One region of the Janthinobacterium sp. FW305-128 genome, then DNA from elsewhere that is predicted to be linked to it. Evidence: predicted binding sites of a transcription regulator. Region 1 holds the regulator's gene; each other region holds the start of a gene.
What was found. Region 1 encodes HrcA, which represses chaperone genes, less so after heat shock. Its sites were predicted from a motif close to TTAGCACTCNNNNNNNNNGAGTGCTAA; they were not measured.

Region 1 (5,040 bases):
ACCACGGTCATGCGCACGACGGCAGAGTGGATCAGCGCGTTCGAGGCGCAAGCCGTGCCGTGCGGCCCCGTCAACCGCATCGACCAGGTCTTTGCCGACCCGCAAGTGGTGGCGCGTGGCTTGAAAGTGGAGATGCCGCATCCGACGGCGGGCACGGTGGCGCTGGTGGCCAATCCCGTGCGCCTGTCCGGCTCGCCGGTGCAATACCGCTTGCCGCCGCCCTTGCTGGGGCAGCATACGGACGAGGTATTGCAGCAGTGGCTGGGATTGGACGGTGCGGAGATTGACGGCTTGCGTGAGCGCAAGGTGGTGTAAATGTTGGTCGTCTGGACGTAGGTCGGATTGGCGCTTGCGCGTAATCCGACCTGCACAGCCAACAATGTTGTCGGATTACGGCCCGCAGGGCCTAATCCGACCTACGATTCCATTCACTTGAGTACCAGTTTCAATGCCGGTTTTTCACCATAATCGTCATAGCGCTCATTGATGCCGGCGATGCAAAACGTGATTTCTTCCAGCAAATCAGGCACTTGCGCCTTCATCGCGTCGGCGTCCTGCACCACGATGTCCAGCACTTCGTTCGGTTTCAAACGGAACTGCGTCATGTTTTCATCGTCGCGCAGGTAGCTGAGGCAATCGACCCAGGCATCCATGCTGTTGCCGTAGAACTCGGGGAAACCGAAGGCTTGCACGCATTGTGCGTGAAAGCTCGCTTCATCGGTGATGTCTTTTCCATTCAGGAGGGCAGTGGCCATGGTACTCCTCAGTTCTTCAGCGACAGCACATCCTGCATGTCGAACAGGCCCGTCGGCTTATCGGCCAGGAAACGCGCGGCGCGCAGGGCGCCGTGGGCGTAGGTGACGCGGCTGCTCGATTTGTGGCTGATCTCGATGCGCTCGCCGATGCCGGCAAACAGCACCGTATGGTCGCCGACGATATCGCCGCCGCGGATGGTGGCAAAGCCGATGGTCGACGGATCGCGTTCGCCCGTCACACCTTCGCGGCCGTACACGGCGCATTCCTTCAGGTCGCGGCCCAGGGCGCCGGCCACCACTTCACCCATTTGCAGGGCCGTGCCCGACGGCGCATCGACCTTGAAGCGGTGATGCGCTTCGATGATTTCGATGTCGTAGCCTTCGGACAGGCTTTTCGCGGCCAGTTCCAGCAGCTTCATGGTGACATTCACGCCCACGCTCATGTTCGGCGCGAACATGATGGCCGTCTTTTCGGCGGCGGCGGCAATGGCGGCCTTGCCCGCGTCATCGAAACCGGTGGTGCCGATGATCATCTTGATGCCATGCTCGGCGCAATACGCCAGGTGCTGCAAAGTGCCTTCGGGGCGCGTGAAGTCGATCAGGTAATCGGCATTGGCCAGGCCGGCGGCAAGGTCCGACGCGATCAGCACGCCGGCAGGCTTGCCGAGAAAGGCGGCGGCATCCTGCCCGACGCTCGGCGAGCCGGCGCGGTCGAGGGCGCCGGTCAGCACGGCGTCGGGCGCGTTGCTGACCGCTTCGATCAGGATATGGCCCATGCGGCCGCTGGCGCCAGCGATGGCAATTTTCAGTTCAGTCATTTTATTCTCTTACAACAACTTATTTGGTGGGTTCGGCGGCAGGCGTCGGTGCTGGCTCGGCGGCAGGCGCCGTTGCTGGTGCTGGTGCAACGTCAGGCTTGCTCACAGGAATGGCAGGAGCGGCATCGGCCGGTACCGGCACGGCGCTCGGCGCCACGGGCGATGGCACGACGGCGGCAGGCACGTCAGCCTTGGCGACCTTGGCGAATGGCGACGGACCGGCGATGCGGTCGATATATTCTTTCTCCGTCGGCAAGTTGCCGCCTTCGAAACGTTCAACCTTGCCATCCTTGCCGAAGTACACGACCACGCGGCTGCTAGTGGTTTCGCCACTGCCCCGCGCCAGACGGAATGGATAATCCCAGCGGTCGGCATGGAAGATATCGGTCAGCAGCGAAGTGCCGAGGACGAAACGCACCTGGTCGCGCGTCATTCCTACTTTCAACTGGGCCAGCATCTCTTCGGAGACAAAGTTGCCTTGTTGAATGTCAGGACGGTAGGGCGAGAAAAACCACATGAATTTTTGCAGCGGCGTAATGGTGGTCGTTTGTGCGCCCTGTTCGGGAACCAGTTCCTTGCCTTCTTTTTGAGCAGCTGCCGGCTTTTCGCCAAGAATGCCACGGTTGGCGCAGCCGGACACGGCCAGCGCGACACAGACCATGCCTGCCACGACTGGTGCTCGAAATGAAATACGGTGCCAGAGAGATGGCAATACAGCCGGGGTTACGCGCATAAATGACCTCAATTGGATGAACAAAACGCCAGGAGTGACCGGCCCGCCAAAAAAAAGCATATTTTGGCACTCCCCGACAAAACGCTATATGATAAAGCACCTGACCCACATACGAGCAACAAACATGAGTAACAATCCTAGTGATCTCAAGGCAAGCGGCCTGAAAGCCACCCTGCCACGGCTGAAGATACTCGATATCTTCCAGAGTAGCCCGGTACGCCACCTGACTGCGGAAGACGTCTACAAGATTCTGCTGGCCGACAATATGGATGTCGGCTTGGCAACTGTCTACCGTGTCCTCACGCAATTCGAACAAGCCGGCTTGCTTAACCGCAACCATTTTGAAACCGGCAAGGCGATTTTCGAACTCAACGAAGGCTCCCACCACGACCACCTGGTGTGCCTCGACTGTGGCCGGGTCGAAGAATTCTTCGACGAAGAAATCGAAATCCGCCAGCAAAAAGTGGCCGAAGAGCGCGGCTTCAAGATCGCCGAACACGCCCTGGCCATCTACGGCAACTGCACCAAGACAGCTTGCCCGCACAAAACAGCCTGACCCACGCCGGCCGTTCCCGCAAGGGGCCGGCCGGCGCAGCATTGAACCGCATCAATGATGGCTGAGCGCGCTCGACAGCAGCTTGGCCGTGATGTCGACGATCGGGATAACGCGCTCGTAAGCCATGCGCGTCGGTCCGATCACTCCCAACGTTCCCACGATCTTGCCGTTGACTTCATACGGCGCCGTCACCACGCTCATCTCATCCATCGGCACCAGGTTCGATTCGCCGCCGATGAAAATCTGCACGCCCGTCGCCTTGCTCGACACGTCGAGCAGCTGCATCAAGCCCGTCTTTTGCTCGAACATGTCGAACATCTGGCGCAGCGAATGCATATTCGATGACAGATCGCTCACGCTGAGCAAGTTGCGCTCGCCGGAAATGACCATGTCGTCGCTATGGTCGGCCATCGCTTCGCTGCCCGCTTCTACGGCCGCCTGCATCAAACTGCCCATGTCGTCGCGCAACTGGCGCAGCTCGCCTTGCAGGCGCACGCGCACGGCGTCGAACGACAGGCCGCCATAATTCTGGTTGATGTAATTAGCCGATTGCACCAGTTGCGCCGGCGTATAGTCGGCCTCCGTCAGCAATAAACGGTTCTGCACATCGCCGCCGGGAGCGACGATGACGAGCAGGATGCGCTTTTCGGACAGGCGCAGGAATTCGATTTGCTGGAACACGGATTCGCGGCGCGGGCTGAGCACGACGCCGGCGAACTGCGACAGCGACGACAGCATCTGCGCCGCGTTGGCGATGGTTTTTTGCGGCTGCGGCGTCTGCAGGCGCATGCGCGACTCCACCATGTGCTCGTCCAGGTGCCGGACGGTCAGCAAGGTGTCGACAAAGATGCGGTAGCCACGCGGCGTGGGGATGCGTCCGGCCGAAGTATGCGGACTGGACACATAACCGAGCTCTTCCAGGTCGGCCATGATGTTGCGGATCGTGGCCGGCGACAGGTCGAGGCCGGAAATTTTCGACAAGGCGCGCGAACCGACCGGCAGGCCGTCGGCGATATATCGCTCGACCAGGGCTTTCAGCAGTGTTTGGGCACGTGTATCGAGTTGCATGGTGTCTTAGGTAAGCAAATATTCTTTAAACAAGCATATTGTTAAGCAAGCGGCAACGAAAGCGGCCGAACGTGCATCAACAGCGCCTATTATGCACGTTCGCCCGTCCGACGGCGATCAATCTTCCAGCTGCCCCTGCAGCCACAGCAGCAATTCATCAAAGTTGGCGCAGATGGCGTCGGGCTGCACGCCGGCGGCCAAATGGGCATCGCTGCCCTTGCGGTTCATCCAGACGGCACGCATGCCCGCCCCTTGCGCCCCCGTCACGTCGAAATACAGATCGTCGCCGACATACACGGCCTCATGCGGCGCCACGCCCAGCGCGGCGCAAGCGGCCAGGAAGATGCTGGCGTCAGGCTTGGCGACGCCAAAATCGCTGGCGGCAATCGACACTTTAAAATGCTGCGCCAGGCCGATAATTTCAAGGTCCGCATTGCCATTCGAGATAGAGCCGACCAGCATGCGCTGCCCCATCCAGGCCAGGCCGGGCAAGACATCGTCATACGGCTGCACGCGATGGCGCGCGGCCAGGAACTGCGCGATGGCGCCGTCGACCAGGGCGGGATCTTCGCCGGCGGCCTCGAAGGCGGTCAGCAAGCCCGCGCGGCGCAGCTCGATCAAATTGCCATGGAAATGCGGTTGTTCATTGAGCATGGCCAGACGGTGCTGGCGCAACAGCTCGATGGAAAACTGCTGCGCCACCTTGGGCGCATGCGTGGCCAGCCAGTCGTGCAGCAGGGTTTCGGCGGCGGCAATCACGGGCGCGATGGGCCACAAGGTATCGTCGAGGTCGAAGAGGATGGCCTTGGGCGGCACGGCAGGTTTTACAGGGGCAAGATACATGGAACTCACTATATAGATGCCGCGTCACGGTGCGCAGCCCGCAGCTATTGTCGCACCGATCGCCGCCGCCGGCATGGCGGCGCCCCCATGAAATGGGGCCGGGCCGGCGCTTCCCGGCGAAAAATTGTTACAGGGTGATACAAGGCAAGATCATCCGGCTTGCCAGATAGACTAAAATAGGCGCCATTCCAATGCGGCGCCAGCGTCCGCGTTGCGCTACCCAACCTAATTCGTTTTGGAGAATGTATGAAAAATTTGTACCTGCGC
Region 2 (5,040 bases), 700 kb from region 1:
CTGCGCAAGCAGATCAGCGCTGCCGCCGATTAAATTAAGTGGCCGCTAAGGCAAAAAACCGCCAGCGCCCCCATACTACGCAACCTTGGCTTTAAACAAAGAAAGAAACCCCATGCTGATACACCCGATGCCCGACCCGATAGCCATCCAGATCGGCCCGCTCGCCGTGCACTGGTACGGCCTGATGTATGTGCTGGCCTTTGCCCTGTTCATTATCCTGGGCAGAGTGCGCATCAAGCAGCCGCATATCGCCGTGCTGGGCTGGAAGAAGGAAGACCTCGACGACATGCTGTTCTACGGCATGCTGGGCGTGGTAATCGGCGGGCGCCTGGGCGAAGTACTGTTCTACCGTCCCGAATACTTCCTGCACAATCCGCTCGAGATCTTCATGGTCTGGCATGGCGGCATGTCCTTCCATGGCGGCTTCCTCGGCGTCATCCTGGCCATGTACTTGTGGAGCCGCAAGGCGGGCCGCAACCTGTTCGACGTGCTCGACTTCATCGCCCCGCTGGTGCCGCTCGGCTACGCGGCCGGTCGCCTGGGCAACTTCATCAATGCCGAACTGCCGGGCCGCATCGCGCCGGAAACCTTGCCGTGGGCCATGCAATGGCCGGGCATTCCGTATCCCGTGCACCCGTCGCCGATCTACCAGATGCTGGTCGACGGCATTTTGGTGTTCATCATCCTGTGGCTGTTTGCGCGCAAGCAGCGTCCGCGCATGGCCGTGGGCGCCATGTTCACCCTGCTGTACGGCTGCGCGCGCTTCTTCACGGAATACTTCCGCACGCCGGACTGGGAAGTCGTGTGGCTGGGCGTGCCGATCACGTCGGGCCAGATGCTGTCCTTGCCGATGATCGTCGGCGCCATCGCGCTGCTCGTGTGGGCATATAAAAGCCAGGTGATGGGTACGCCGCCCACCAAGGCCCGCGTGGCGGACGCCTGATCGGGCTGCCTACGCCTTCAACCTGTCTGTAATCACTTTCCATTGCGCCGGCGTTACCGGCGTGATGGACAGCCGGCTGCCCTTCTTGAGCAGCAGCATGTCTTCCAGCTCCGGCATCTGGCGCATCTCGGACAGCGGCAACAGCGCCGTCTTCTTCAGGCCCCGCACGTCGACGCTGATCCAGCGCGGCTGTTCCTGCGTGGCCTTGGCATCGAAATACTTGCCGCCCTCTTCAAACTGGCTGTGATCGGGATACGCGCCGCTGGCCACTTCGGCCACGCCCGCCACGCCCGGCTGCGGGCAGCTCGAGTGATAAAACAGCACGCCATCACCGACCTGCATGCCGTCGCGCATGAAGTTGCGCGCCTGGTAGTTGCGCACGCCGAACCAGGGCATGGTGTGCCCGGGCGCGGCCATCAGGTCGTCGATGCTCACTTCATCGGGTTCGGATTTCATCAGCCAGTATTGTTTCATGCGGACTCCGTGTGAAAGCGCCAGACGTAAAAAAACGGTTGCGCAGGATGCGGCAACCGTTTTCAGTTGTACTTACAAATGTACTGCAAATTGGGCCCCGCCTGTGCCGCTATGCCGGCATCCCGAACCAAACGGTTCAAGGTGGTCACGTTAGTTCAATTTCGGGTTCGTCGAACGAGCGACGCTCACTCCCATCAAACAAAATTCGCAACCGATGCGCATAAATGGTTCAAGGAATATATGGCAATCGCGAACACCGCAGGGTAGACCCAAGTTTACTCCTTTGATCGCGCATCGCAAAGACAAATCGTACCGTGTCCGCTTAAAAAAGGTTTTCCTGGGGCGTCAATGCGCTATCTAATACTGTGTGCATGGCCGAGATCTTTTGCTTCACTTCCAGGATCGTCAGCTCCGACAGCGGACCTTGCGGCGACTTCACGGAGAGGAATTCCGCGGCCACGCCCAGCGCGGCCAGCACGGCGATGCGGTCATTGCCCTTGACCTTGCCCGCGTCGCGGATGGCTTTCATTTTGCTATCGAGATAGATCGCCGCTTCGCGCAGCGCGCGCTCTTCGCCGTCGCGGCAGACCATGCTGTAGGACTGGCCCATGATATTGACATCGACACGCGGCATTACGCTTCCTTCTCGTTCTCGGCAAGATAGGCGCCCGCCTCCGAAGCGGCTTGCTCCAGGCCGGCTTGCACCAGTTCGGGAATTTTTTCCAGCAACGCTTCCACCCGCTCCTGCGCCTCGCGCATGCGCTGCACATACAGGGCGTTCTCGGCGGCCAGCGCGGCATTGTCCTTGCGCAGTTGCGCGTTTTCACGACGCAGCGCATGGGTCATTTCGGCCAGCAGGCCTATTTTGTCGGATAATTCGTTGAATTCGGAAATCATCCCGCCACTATAGGGCGGACGCTCCATGGGCGTCAATCGAATCACGCCGCTGTCACACATATTTACATCAATGCAGGTCAGTTGCCGTGAAATACACGCTTTTTCCGGCGCTTTTCGCCATCTGCACGCATCCGCCGGCGCCGCGATGCCAGCGCTTTACTCGTCGACGTAATCGGGTTCGATATCGAGACCGCCATAGCGGTTTTCGCACGAGCGGCGCGTCAATTCCTGCTTGCCGCTCTTGCCGTCAAGCACCATCGTCAAGTCGCGGCAAGTACGGTGGTAGCTGCCAGGTTTGGCGTCCGTCCGCGAGGGCGTCAAAGTGACGCGCAAGGGCACGGCATTGCCCAGCCCCTTGTTGCTCCATTCACGGGTCTTGCCATCCTCTTCATCTTTCAGGGTGCGCACGGCGGCCGTCAGCAAGGATTTCTGTTCCTTAGCATTCAGCTTGGCGATGGTCACGTCGGACAGGAAGGGCGGATACACGACGGGCGCCGGGTCCTTGCCCTGCACATCCCAACGGCCGCTGTTCTGCGAACACGTACGGCGGCTCAGGTCTTGCGACTTGTCGCCCGCCGTGACGACGAATTTCAGGTCGCGGCAGATGTGCGCCTTCAGGCTGTGTTCCGTCATGCCGGAGTTGCTGAAGTTATATGTGACTTTCACCCGCACGCCACGGTCGCCGCCGTTGTCCCACACATGCGCTTCCTGGTCGTCGTCGTCCTTGTTGAGGTCGTTGAACAGCTCGTTGAGCAGCATGTCCTTTTCCAGCGGCGTCAGGGTCGCCACGGTGATCTCGTCGAGAATCGTGGGCGTTTGCGCGGCGGCATTGCCCAGGCAGGCGAGGCCGACGAGGGCGGCACCGAGCAGGCGCAGGGCGGGACGGGAAAGAGTCGATGGCATGGTGTGCTTTCTGGTACAGGGGAATATTGATATGCAATTGCAATCATCTTATCAAAGTCCATAGCAAAACTCTGTTTCCTGTGCGTACAGGAACGCCGTTCGCCTGATGGGCATGCTAGAGTCGCGCCTGTTGCTGACGCCCGGGAACGAGGCTTGCGTTTGCGCAAACCCTGCGTAAATGCAGGCTGCGTAGAACGTCCAAGCTTATCTTCCCGGAGAATAAGCCCTTGAATAAGCCCCCTACCGTCCCTATAATTAGCACTCGTTAGTAGAGAGTGCTAACAAACTCTTTCGTAGCAATCCTCAAGACATGATGGTGTCTGCCGGGCAACAGCAGGGAACGCTACGCGGCGGGCGACGCCGCGATGCCACCACTGCCCAGCGCCGGCATGCACCCGATGCCATGGGGTTTGCTTGACCGTTGCGGGCTGCTTTCAACGGCGGTCACTGAAAGCACGCCTGGCGCTGTGCCAGGCATGTATTCATTTAGCAACACCTATCCATTGAACTTTAAGGAGTTTTGTATGAATCTGCGCCCATTGAACGATCGCGTCATCGTCAAACGCCTCGACCAGGAAACCAAGACTGCGTCCGGCCTCATCATTCCTGATGCAGCTGCTGAAAAACCGGATCAAGGCGAAGTCCTTGCCGTAGGCAATGGCAAGATTCTCGACGACGGCAAAGTCCGTCCTCTGGATGTCAAAGTGGGCGACCGCGTCCTGTTCGGCAAGTACGCCGGCCAAACCGTCAAAGTTGACGGCGATGAGCTGCTGGTCATGCGCGAAGAAGACATCATGGCGATCGTCGTCAAGTAATTGTTTCCACGTTGTAGACAGATACATCCCGAAACTCAGGAGAATTGAACATGGCAGCTAAAGAAGTAGTATTCGGCGACGCAGCGCGCGCCAAGATGGTCGAAGGCGTCAACATCCTCGCCAACGCAGTCAAAGTCACCTTGGGCCCGAAAGGCCGCAACGTCGTGCTGGAGCGCTCGTTCGGCGCCCCTACCGTCACCAAGGATGGTGTGTCGGTAGCGAAAGAAGTTGAACTCAAAGACAAGCTCATGAACATGGGCGCGCAAATGGTCAAGGAAGTGGCTTCCCGCACCAGTGACAACGCCGGCGACGGCACCACCACCGCGACCGTACTGGCACAAGCCATCGTGCGCGAAGGCATGAAGTTCGTTGCCGCCGGCATGAACCCGATGGACCTGAAGCGCGGTATCGACAAAGCTGTTGCAGCGACCGTCGAAGAACTGGCGAAAATCGCCCGTCCTTGCACCACGACCAAGGAAATCGCCCAGGTTGGCGCGATCTCGGCGAACTCGGACTACTCGATCGGCGAGCGTATCGCTGAAGCGATGGAAAAAGTCGGCAAAGAAGGCGTCATCACGGTAGAAGACGGCAAGTCGCTGAACGACGAGCTGGACATCGTTGAAGGCATGCAGTTCGACCGCGGCTACCTGTCGCCATACTTCATCAACAACCCAGAGAAGCAAGTTGCCGTCCTGGACAGCCCATTCGTCCTGCTGTGCGACAAGAAAATCTCGAACATCCGTGACCTGCTGCCGGTACTGGAACAAGTCGCCAAGGCTGGCCGTCCACTGCTGATCATCGCGGAAGACATCGAAGGCGAAGCGCTGGCTACCCTGGTTGTGAACAACATCCGCGGCATCCTGAAAACCTGCGCAGTGAAAGCACCAGGCTTCGGCGACCGCCGCAAAGCCATGCTGGAAGACATCGCTGTCCTGACGGGCGGCCAGGTGATCGCTGAAGAAGTCGGCCTGACCCTGGAAAAAGTGACCCTGGCCGAACTGGGCCAGG
Region 3 (5,040 bases), on a different contig from region 1:
AAGAAAATCAAGCGCGTGATCGGCAAGGGCATGGAGGGCGCACCGCATGAAACCCTGCTCGTCATCGACGGCAACACGGGTCAGAACGCCCTCACGCAAGTGAAGGCGTTCGACGATGCCCTGCAGCTGAGCGGCCTGGTGATCACCAAGCTGGACGGTACCGCCAAGGGCGGCGTGCTGGCGGCGATTGCCCGCGTGCGCCCCGTGCCCGTGTATTTCATCGGCATCGGTGAGAAAATTGAAGACTTGCAGCCTTTCGTGGCTGCCGAATTTGTCGAAGCGCTGCTCGGATAAGCCTATACATGATTGAATTTCAGCACGTCTCCAAGCAATACTCCCCCGACGCCGTGGCGCTCAGCGACATTTCGCTCAGTATTGCCAAGGGCGAGCTGGTCTTCCTGGCCGGCCCGTCCGGCGCCGGCAAGTCCACCTTGCTGAAAATGATCGCCGCCATGGAACGCCCCACGTCGGGCAAGCTGATCGTCAATGGCCAGGACATGGCGAAGATCAAGCCGGCCGGCGTGCCGTTTTTGCGCCGTAACATGGGCCTGATCTTCCAGCAGCAAAAACTGCTGAACGACCGCTCCATCCTGGCCAACGTCATGCTGCCGCTGCTCGTCGTCGGCGCGCATAAAGTTGCCGCCGAGCAGCGCGCGCGCGCCGCGCTCGACAAGGTGGGATTGCTGGACCGCGCCATGGCGCGTCCGCTGTCGCTGTCGGGCGGCGAGCAGCAGCGCGTATCGATCGCGCGCGCCATCGTCAACCGGCCGCAGATCATCCTGGCCGACGAACCGACAGCCAACCTGGACCGCGCCAGCGCCAACAAGGTGCTCGACGCCCTCAAAGCATTCCACTCGGTGGGCGTGACTTGCCTCATTTCCAGCCATGACGAACAGATGCTCGACGCCGCCGCCCGCGTGATCCACCTGAAGAACGGCCAGCTGGTCGCCATCGACAAGGCCACGCAGGCGCCCGTCTTCGCGCCGCCCGATCCCGATTTCGCGCCCGCCCCCGACCAGGACGATGCGCAGGGAGAACAGGCATGAGAGGCTGGTTCCGCCAACACCGCTTCGCCCTCGGCTCGGCGCTGATTCACTTACGCAAGTCGCCAGGCGGCTTTTTACTGAACGTGCTCGTCGTCGCCATCGCCCTGTCGCTGCCGTTCGCCGGCTTGACCATGCTCGACAATGTGCGCCCCATGTCGGAACAGATGTCCGTCGACCCGGAAATCAGCGTCTTCCTGAAGATCGACACGCCGCGCGAGCAAGCCGTGGCCCTGGCCAGCGCCATGCGCAAGATCGTCGGCGAGCAAAAGGCAAAGATCGTCTTCATCCCGCGCGAACAGGCGCTCGATACGCTGAAGAACAAGAACGGCCTGGCCGACGTACTGAGCACCCTGGGCGACAATCCCCTGCCCGACAGCTATGTGCTGAAACTCGACGCCTTCAGCAGCGCCAGCGAAGCGCAGGATGTCGATGCCGTGGCGGAACAGCTGCGCCACCTGCCGGGCGTGGAATCGGCGCAAGTCGATTCGGCCTGGGTCAAGCGTCTGGCGGCCCTGCTGGGCGTGCTGCGCCTGGTGCTGCTATTGCTGGCCATCACCCTGGGCGTGGCCGTCATCGCCGTGGTCTTCAATACCATCCGCCTGCAAGTGATGCAGCAGCGCGATGAAATCAGCATCTCGAAACTGATCGGCGCCACCGATACTTTCATCCACCGCCCCTTCTATTACACGGGTGCCCTGCTGGGCCTGTGCGCCGGTGCGCTGGCGCTGGGCGCCGTGGCGCTGGCCTTGCAGCCGCTCAATACCGCGATTGCCGAGTTTGCACGCCTGTATGCGTCCGAATTTCAGCTGGTGCCGCTGGCGCCGCTGCCGATGGCCGGCTTGCTGGCCGTCAGCGCCGGCCTGGGCCTGATCGGCGCCTTCCTCTGCGTACAGCGCCACCTGGCGCGCCTGAACTGACCTTCCTTTCCATGGCGGCGCTCCTGGCGCCGCCATGCGCCTCGCCATCCCCATCTGCTGTTATCTTGATATTTAGCAAGTATTCTTAAGGCTCGCTTCAGCCAGAGGCCGTAGACTAGCCATGTTGTCGTGAAGCGGCCTGCAGTGCTGTTCAGATCGCTGTTCAGACATATTTATCAAGCATTCATTCGCCATAGTATTTAGGCTATCAGGACGATTAAATGTGCTGATTGGCACTCTCAGGCAGAGAGTGCTAATATAGGGACATACCAACAGCAGAACCGCCATGGACGCCAGATGAAGATGGTGCCGCGATCTGCAAAGTGCAAGACCGAATACGCAAAACAGAACAGACAATCAGGCCACATCGTGTGATGTGGCCAACTGGAACACAGCAAGACTACGAGGGAGAAAACATGACTATGATGTCCGCAACATCCGCATTGGTTCCGACCAAAAGTAATGCGCTGGGCCTCGGGTTCACTGGCAATCTGGGCAATATCGACGCCTATATTTCGGCCGTGAACCGTCTGCCCATGTTGACCCATGACGAAGAAATTTCGCTGGCAAAACGCCTGCGTGAAAAAAATGACCTGGCCGCCGCGCAAGAACTGGTGCTGTCGCACCTGCGCCTGGTGGTCTCGATTGCCCGCGGCTATCTGGGCTATGGCTTGCCGCACGCCGACCTGATTCAGGAAGGCAATATCGGCTTGATGAAAGCCGTGAAACGCTTCGATCCCGACCAGGGCGTGCGCCTGGTGTCGTACGCCATGCACTGGGTGAAAGCCGAGATGCACGAGTACATCCTGAAAAACTGGCGTCTGGTCAAGGTTGCGACGACGAAGGCACAGCGCAAGCTGTTCTTCAACCTGCGCAGCCACAAGACGGGCCTCGACGCGATGACGCCGAAACAGATCGATGCGCTGGCCAAGCTGCTCGACGTGAAGCGCGAAGAAGTGATCGAAATGGAAACGCGCTTGAGCGGCCGCGACATCGCGCTGGAGTCGCCGACCGACGATGAAGACGACAAGTTTTCGCCGATCGCCTACCTGTCGTCGGAGCAAAGCGAGCCGACCAAGGTACTGGAAGCGGAACAAGTGACGCGCCTGCAATCGGAAGGCCTGGAAACGGCCTTGTCGAAGCTGGACGCCCGTTCGCGCCGCATCATCGAAGCGCGCTGGCTGGCCAACGACGACGGTTCCGGCGCCACGCTGCACGCGCTGGCGGAAGAGTTCGGCGTATCGGCCGAGCGCATCCGCCAGATCGAAGTGGCGGCGCTGAAGAAAATGAAGGGCGCCCTGGCGGCCTACGTGTAATCGAAAGCAATGCCGCAATGCAAAAGGCGCCGCAAGGCGCCTTTTAGTTTTATAAATGATATTTATCAACAGATAAACATTGTCAGCCTTTATGCTGCAACCAAGCCCTTGGTGATCAGCTCGGCGACCAATTCATTCAGATCCGCGCCGCGCTCCTTGGCCAGGGTCTGCAATTGCAACACCAGATCGCTGTTCAGCTTGACGGCGAACGGCACCAGGCCCAGCGCCTGATCGCGCTTGCGCTGCTCGCGGCGGTCGACGACCACCGCTTCCTTACCGAATGCACCGGCGCCGGGAACATTCATCTTTCCCATCAGTTTCTTGGCATCGCTTTTGGCCAGGTCGGTTTTTTTCATGGTTGTTTCCTGATTTTCAAAACAGCCATTCTACGCAGTAATCGGCGCGCCGCGTGGCCGGCGCGTCAATTCATCGGCAGCGCGCCAATAGTGCGCCAGAAAAATATCATTTTGTTATTATCATTTTCATCCCACGCGTGGACGCCACGCCGGGACGCTCTACCTGAAAGGAAAAACATGCACTATCTACATCAATCGTACCGAACGTGGTTGTTACCCTTGTTCATCGCCTGCCTGGCCGTGCTGGCGGGCTGCGGCGCGGCTGGCAGCGCCGGCGACGCGGAAAACACGCCGCGCAGCGTCACCCACGTGCTCTCGCCGGGCGAACAGGTCGCCATCACGGCCACCGATACCCTGAAACTCGAGCGCGTCAACGACAGCCGCTGCCGCAAGGGCGCCGTGTGCGTGTGGAAAGGCTACGTCAGCTACAGTTTCAGTTTGCTCAACAGCGCGGGCGCCACCGATATCGTCTTGTCCGAGTCCATGCCCGGCGCCGCCAGCTCCGTGACCGTCAACCACCTGACGTTCACCCTGCTCGACGTCGATCCGGCCACGCCGCCCGCCCTGGACGCAGCCGCGCCCACCTACCGGGTCAAGGTAAAAATCACGCAGGGTGCCCTGCCCCGCTAAGCATCAGACATCGTGGCGCTGGCGGCTGTCGGTCGGCGCCTGTTGCCGCTCCAGCATACCGTAATCACGCACCACGCCGGCGATGCGCAGCCGGTAATCGTCGAACACGCCATGCCGGCCCGCCGATTGCGCCGCGCGGTGCGCTTCCAGCTGCCGCCACTGCGCCAGTGCCGCTTCGTCGCGAAAGAAAGACAGCGACAGCAGTTTGCCTGGCTCGCTCAGGCTGCTGAAGCGCTCGATGGAAATGAATCCATCGACTTCAGCGAGCAAGGGACGCAGCGCGGCCGCCAGGTCCAGATACTGCTGGCGTCCTTCGGCGCTGGGCCAGACTTCGAAAATCACGGCAATCATGCTCTTTCTCCAGTGTTGAAAACGGGGATGCGGGCATTCAGCGAAGACCGGTACGACCAGGCCAGCGGCATGTCTTCCAGCCCGTCGGCCCATGCCTGCAGGCATGCCGTGGCAATCGTCTGCGCGATGGACTGGCCCGGACAGGCGTGGCGGCCATGGCCAAAACCCGACTCCGCCTGGCCGGCGCTGGCCAGCACGACGATGATCGTCTGCCCGGCCGGTATGCGCACGCCGGGCAATTCCACGGCATCGCCCGTGTAGCGGCGCGTGTTGTGGATCGCGGGGTCATGCCGGCTGACCTCGCGCAGCAAAGCCGGCCATCGCTGGGGTGCGGCGCGCAGTTGCGCGAACAACTGCGGCTGCGTGCACAAAGCGACCGTGGCATTGCCCAGCAGACCTGCCGTGGCGTCACACGTCTGCAACA

Region 2: a site for HrcA is predicted at 3,473-3,499, ahead of groES (co-chaperone GroES). Genes of this name have one in related genera too.
Region 3: a site for HrcA is predicted at 2,194-2,220, ahead of rpoH (RNA polymerase sigma factor RpoH). Genes of this name have one in related genera too.

What each region holds. Positions count from the first base shown of each region.
Region 1 covers NZ_JACYMK010000001.1:109,856-114,895, reverse strand. Annotated here, with positions in the region: gene IGS60_RS00520 (CaiB/BaiF CoA-transferase family protein) at 1-315, shown strand, start outside; gene IGS60_RS00515 (barstar family protein) at 429-755, opposite strand; gene dapB (4-hydroxy-tetrahydrodipicolinate reductase) at 764-1,573, opposite strand; gene IGS60_RS00505 (outer membrane protein assembly factor BamE) at 1,593-2,234, opposite strand; gene fur (ferric iron uptake transcriptional regulator) at 2,431-2,862, shown strand; gene hrcA (heat-inducible transcriptional repressor HrcA) at 2,914-3,930, opposite strand; gene IGS60_RS00490 (HAD family hydrolase) at 4,048-4,773, opposite strand; gene IGS60_RS00485 (hypothetical protein) at 5,020-5,040, shown strand, end outside.
Region 2 covers NZ_JACYMK010000001.1:814,064-819,103, reverse strand. Annotated here, with positions in the region: gene IGS60_RS03735 (LysR family transcriptional regulator) at 1-33, shown strand, start outside; gene lgt (prolipoprotein diacylglyceryl transferase) at 113-943, shown strand; gene IGS60_RS03725 (EVE domain-containing protein) at 953-1,417, opposite strand; RNA gene ssrS (6S RNA) at 1,508-1,685, opposite strand; gene IGS60_RS03715 (cell division protein ZapA) at 1,740-2,051, opposite strand; gene IGS60_RS03710 (DUF904 domain-containing protein) at 2,051-2,314, opposite strand; gene IGS60_RS03705 (hypothetical protein) at 2,471-3,217, opposite strand; gene groES (co-chaperone GroES) at 3,742-4,032, shown strand; gene groL (chaperonin GroEL) at 4,083-5,040, shown strand, end outside.
Region 3 covers NZ_JACYMK010000012.1:70,881-75,920, forward strand. Annotated here, with positions in the region: gene ftsY (signal recognition particle-docking protein FtsY) at 1-294, shown strand, start outside; gene IGS60_RS23025 (cell division ATP-binding protein FtsE) at 303-1,046, shown strand; gene ftsX (permease-like cell division protein FtsX) at 1,043-1,963, shown strand; gene rpoH (RNA polymerase sigma factor RpoH) at 2,380-3,279, shown strand; gene IGS60_RS23040 (hypothetical protein) at 3,369-3,635, opposite strand; gene IGS60_RS23045 (hypothetical protein) at 3,813-4,265, shown strand; gene IGS60_RS23050 (antibiotic biosynthesis monooxygenase) at 4,269-4,616, opposite strand; gene IGS60_RS23055 (cytochrome P450) at 4,613-5,040, opposite strand, start outside.